2 regions of the Psychrobacter sp. Marseille-P5312 genome follow, and region 2 is predicted to be linked to the other one. Evidence: riboswitches for the same ligand, from Rfam matches in the RefSeq annotation. Region 2 holds a riboswitch; the other holds the start of a gene.

Region 1 (2,490 bases), 1.7 Mb from region 2:
CCTGTACAGCATCAATACTTGTGAGTTGGTGCAAGACGCACGAGGCAGATGGTATGCCTGTATCACCGTCAAAGAATTTCCAAAGATTAAGTGTGGTACTGGCCAAGTTGGTATTGATTTAGGCTGTAAGGATTCAGCAGTCAGTAGTGATGGTGATGTTCTAACCACTAAGCTGACCCATCAATACGCTGAAAAACTGGCCATTGCTCAAAGAGCCAAGAATAAAAAACGGGTCAAGGCCATTCACGCCAAGATTAAAAACACCCGTCAAGACTTAATCCATAAATTCACATCAAAGCTTGTTAAAGCCAACAGCTTAATCGTTGTTGGTCAAATTAAATCAACATCATTCACTTCATCCAAACTGGCCAAATCCGTCTATGACGCTGGTTGGTTTGAAATTAAACGGCAACTGGACTACAAATGCGCGAACGCAGGTTGCCACTATATCGAAGTCAATGAAGCGTACAGCACCCAAACCTGCTCGTGTTGCGGCTCCCGCCAAGACAGTCCGAAAGGTAGATCAGGTCTTGGTATAAGAGCATGGTTTTGTCGTTCTTGTAAAACGACCCATCAACGTGACGTTAATGGAGCAAAAAACATTCTCGCGGTCGGGCTTGGCCGTCTTTAGTAGGAATTCCCTCACTCACTTTAGGAAGGGGAGGAAGTCAACACACTGCTATTAAACAGCTGACAAAAAAATAGATTTTTAAATCTAGGTCACTTTTATATATGGTTATTTGCGCATCACTTGCTAATGGTGGCTCTTCTCGCCTATCATAGAGCGGATTTACTTTAAACGCTATTTTATCGTTATTATTAAAAAATAAACCTTAAAAACAAACCTTGTCGGGGTGCTTTGATTTTTTTGTCGTCAATCAAAATCATGGCTGAGAGTTACCCGCGAACCTGATGCAGTTAGCACTGACGTAGGAAACAAGCGTGCCGATATATATAAGTCACATTGACGCCACAACTTGCCAATCTATGTTATTTAGACTGGCAAACGAGTCATGTCTTTTCACCTATGCGCCCTACGCTTTGCTTACTGGTATTTTATAAAGGTAAGTAAAAACCATGAACTACCAAACACTACGTCACCGCTGCCCCACGTGGGATGACTATATTCAGCATGACTTTGTCAAACAATTGGCCGACGGCACCCTCGCCCCTGATAGCTTTCGCCACTACCTTGTCCAAGACTACCTATACTTAATTCACTATGCTCGCGTGATGGCGCTGAGCGTGTATAAGAGCGCCACACTGGCACAGATGCGCGTCGGTCAAGCAGGGCTAAACGCCATGCTCGATATGGAGATCGGCATGTATCTAGACTTTTGCCGTCTTTGGGATATCCCTTTGCACGAGGTCGAGCACGCACCTGAATCTGCTGTTACCATCGCCTATAGCCGCTATATATTAGACGCTGCCATGTCAGGCTCTTTGGCAGCGCTGTATGCCGCGATTGCGCCTTGTCTGATGGGTTACGGAGAGATTGGCAAGCGCATTAAACAAGCTGGATTTATCGCCGGTAACCCTTATCAGCCTTGGATTGATGTCTTTTCTAGCGATGACTTTCAGGCCATTACCGCGCAAAACGAAGCACAGATTGACCTGCTATTGGCAGATGCCAGCACAGCACAGGCCGATAAGTTCCAGCGCTTATTTGACACCGCCGTGCGGATGGAAGTCAGCTTCTGGCAGCAGGCGTTGGACTTGTCTTAGACTGTATTTTTTATAGTAGGGTTCACCGACTTTAAATCAGCGATAGTCCTACTCGCATCGTATTTTATACATTCATTTTATTTAAAATTGATGATAAAACAACAACCACCCTCAAGGAGAGATTTTATGGCAGCATTTGATGAGCACGCCAGCGCATACGACAGCTGGTTTTTGGACAACCAAAACTTACTGGCCAGCGAGCTAAAGCTAGTGGCGCATTTTTTGGATAAGGACAATGAGATACTGTCTATCGGCTGCGGTAGTGGTCTGTTTGAGATGCTACTCGCCAAGGATTATGACATCCACATCAAACACGGCATCGAGCCGTCAACAGATATGGCAAAAATCGCTGAAAAACGCGGCTTGCTAGTAGATGTCAGCCCTGCCGAAACCAGTGAGATTGCGCCCAATAAATTTGACATCATTATGTTTAACGGCAGTGTCAGCTATATCAGCGACTTGGACTTATGTATCAAAAAAGCCTTTGACGCGCTAAAGACTGGCGGCAAACTTATCCTCATTGACGTCCCAAAAGAAAGCGGCTTTGCCAGTCTTTATAATCTGGCCAGTGCGGTAGATAGCTGGGCGCATCCCCTGCTCGCACACATCTCCCCTGCCAACCCCTATCCTATCGAGCTGGTCCGCTCTGCCAATTGGCGCACCTCTGATGAAAAAATCAAACTGATGCAGGCCAATGGCTTTACCGACTTGCAATACGCGCAGACCCTACTGACCCACCCTATGTATGCCAATGACCAAGTGCAA
Region 2 (2,490 bases):
CCGCCTGCCCCTGTGGCAGAGGTTGGCCATTTGATGGTTTTATCGACACCCACGCTGTCTTTCCAGTCAGTTGAAACCTTCGCCAAATAATCGGTAAAGTTAAAGGTCGTGCCTGAGCCATCTGAGCGAAATACGGTGGTAATGGCAGCATCTGGCAAGGTCAAATCTGGGTTCATGGCGGTGATAGCAGGGTCATTCCATTTACTAATCTTACCCAGATAGATATCGGCTAGGGTTGCGCCGTCCAGCTTTAGCTCACCTGGTCCGACACCATCGATATTGACAATCGGTACCACGCCGCCGATGACGGTTGGAAACTGAATAAGTCCTGCCGCGTCCAGCTCTTCAGGGGTCATCGGGGCATCAGAGGCGCCAAAGTCAACGGTTTTTGCTTGGATTTGTTTGATGCCACCTGAGGAGCCGATAGACTGATAGTTGACCTGACCGCCAGTCGCGGCATTATATTCATAGGACCATTTGGCATAGATAGGCTGCGGGAACGACGCGCCAGCACCAGTGATGTTCATGGCGATGTTTTCAGCTGATTTAAAATCGCTTGCTGGAGAAGATGTCGCTGTGCTGGTGGTTTCGGCCACTGTCGCCGCGCTGGTGTCACTCTGCGCTACTGACTCTGCGGTGTCGGTGGATTTATTACAAGCGGTGAGTACTAAGGTGCAACTAACGGCGACTGCCAATAACGAATAACGCATGTAGAACTCCTAAAGTTTAACAACGATTGAACAAAGTATGATTGGTGGCATGTGTGACATCTTGACAAGTTTTTATGACAGTTTGATGACAACCGCCCAACTCTTTTATGTGCGTGACAAATAGGGTCAAATCAGTCGGCGCTTGAGGCTAACGCTATTAGCCTGCGTGTCATGACTCATCGCCTCGTGCGCACGTTGACTGACATACCGGTGGTCAAACACCAGTAGCCCTCATGGCAGAAGTTTGTTAGTATGAGACTGATTTACAACACTGACAGACTCGGGGTGCGGTGTACGAATGGCTGACTGCCTTTGTACATTCGCTGAGAGATCACCCGCCGAACCTGATGCGGTTAGTACCGACGCAGGGAAGTCTTCAGCACTTTATTATGTATGGCAAAGACGGGCAGAAATGCCTTGTTATCCTCATGACTGTTGGCCTAAATGCCCGCTTGGTGGTGCTAAGCTTTATAGGGTTAAGTAGTGCCAAATAATGATGAGAGATACCAAGCGTCGCTTACAGGTTGATGACATCCTCCGCGAAGGCAAGTTTCGCGATGATAGATTTGACAGCCAGTGACGACGACGTAGCAAAAACTGCCTAGATGATAAGTGCTACCCCCGCAGCTTCTGGCGGTGTTGCTTTTATTCAAAAACCAACACGCTAGGACAGCATATGACAACCTCAACCCTACCTCCAAAGACCCAGAAAAACGCTTCTGACAAAAAAACCGACGCGCTAAAAACCCCTGCGCACCGTAGCGCCAAAGACACGCGCTTTGAAGAAGAAGCGCGCGACTTACACCGCATTCTCCCCGCCTCGCAAAAAATCTATATCCAAGGCTCAAGACCTGATATTCAAGTGCCGATGCGCAAGATCACGCTAGATCCCACGCCTATTCAGGGCGTGGATGAGTCCGACTGGGAGCAAAACCCGCCGTTTTATGTCTACGACACCTCAGGCGTCTATACCGACCCTGATGCCCAAATTGACCTAACCCGCGGCTTACCCAAACTGCGCGAGGGCTGGATAGCCGAGCGCGGTGATACAGAGCAGCTAAGCGGTTTGTCCAGCTCATACGGGCAAGCGCGTGCGCGTGATATCACCACAGCCAATCTACGGTTTGCCCATATCGATAAGCCGCGCCGCGCCAAAAAAGTCAATGGTAAAGCAGGCAATGTCACGCAGATGCACTATGCGCGCCGCGGTATCATCACCCCTGAGATGGAATATATCGCCATTCGTGAGACGCAAAAACAGCATGAACTGACCGATATGCGCCAACATGAAGGCGAGAGCTTTGGTGCCAATACGCCAAAAATCATCACCCCTGAATTTGTGCGTAGCGAGGTCGCGGCCGGTCGCGCCATCATCCCAAATAATATCAATCACCCTGAGTCTGAGCCGATGATTATCGGGCGTAATTTTTTGGTAAAGATTAACGCCAATATCGGTAATTCAGCACTTGGCTCGTCTATCGATGAAGAAGTGTCGAAGATGACATGGGCGACGCGCTGGGGCGCGGATACCATCATGGATTTGTCGACAGGCAATCATATCCACGAGACCCGTGAATGGCTGATTCGTAACTCGCCTGTGCCCGTCGGTACGGTACCAATTTATCAAGCATTAGAAAAAGTCGACGGCATCGCCGAAGACCTAACGTGGGAGATATTCCGCGATACACTTATCGAGCAAGCCGAACAAGGCGTTGATTACTTCACCATTCATGCAGGCGTGCTGCTGCGCTATGTGCCACTGACGGCCAATCGACTCACA

What was found. Region 2 has a riboswitch for thiamine pyrophosphate ahead of thiC (phosphomethylpyrimidine synthase ThiC). Riboswitches for the same ligand answer to the same signal wherever they lie in the genome.
Region 1: linked by a shared signal. The riboswitch ahead of tenA (thiaminase II) and the one ahead of thiC (phosphomethylpyrimidine synthase ThiC) in region 2 are both predicted to bind thiamine pyrophosphate.

Annotation. Positions count from the first base shown of each region.
Region 1 covers NZ_OLML01000001.1:2,908,771-2,911,260, forward strand. The annotation lists gene C6W44_RS12445 (RNA-guided endonuclease InsQ/TnpB family protein) at 1-631, shown strand, start outside; TPP riboswitch at 841-953, shown strand; gene tenA (thiaminase II) at 1,078-1,725, shown strand; gene C6W44_RS12455 (class I SAM-dependent DNA methyltransferase) at 1,852-2,490, shown strand, end outside.
Region 2 covers NZ_OLML01000001.1:1,237,346-1,239,835, reverse strand. The annotation lists gene pstS (phosphate ABC transporter substrate-binding protein PstS) at 1-710, opposite strand, end outside; TPP riboswitch at 982-1,098, shown strand; gene thiC (phosphomethylpyrimidine synthase ThiC) at 1,387-2,490, shown strand, end outside.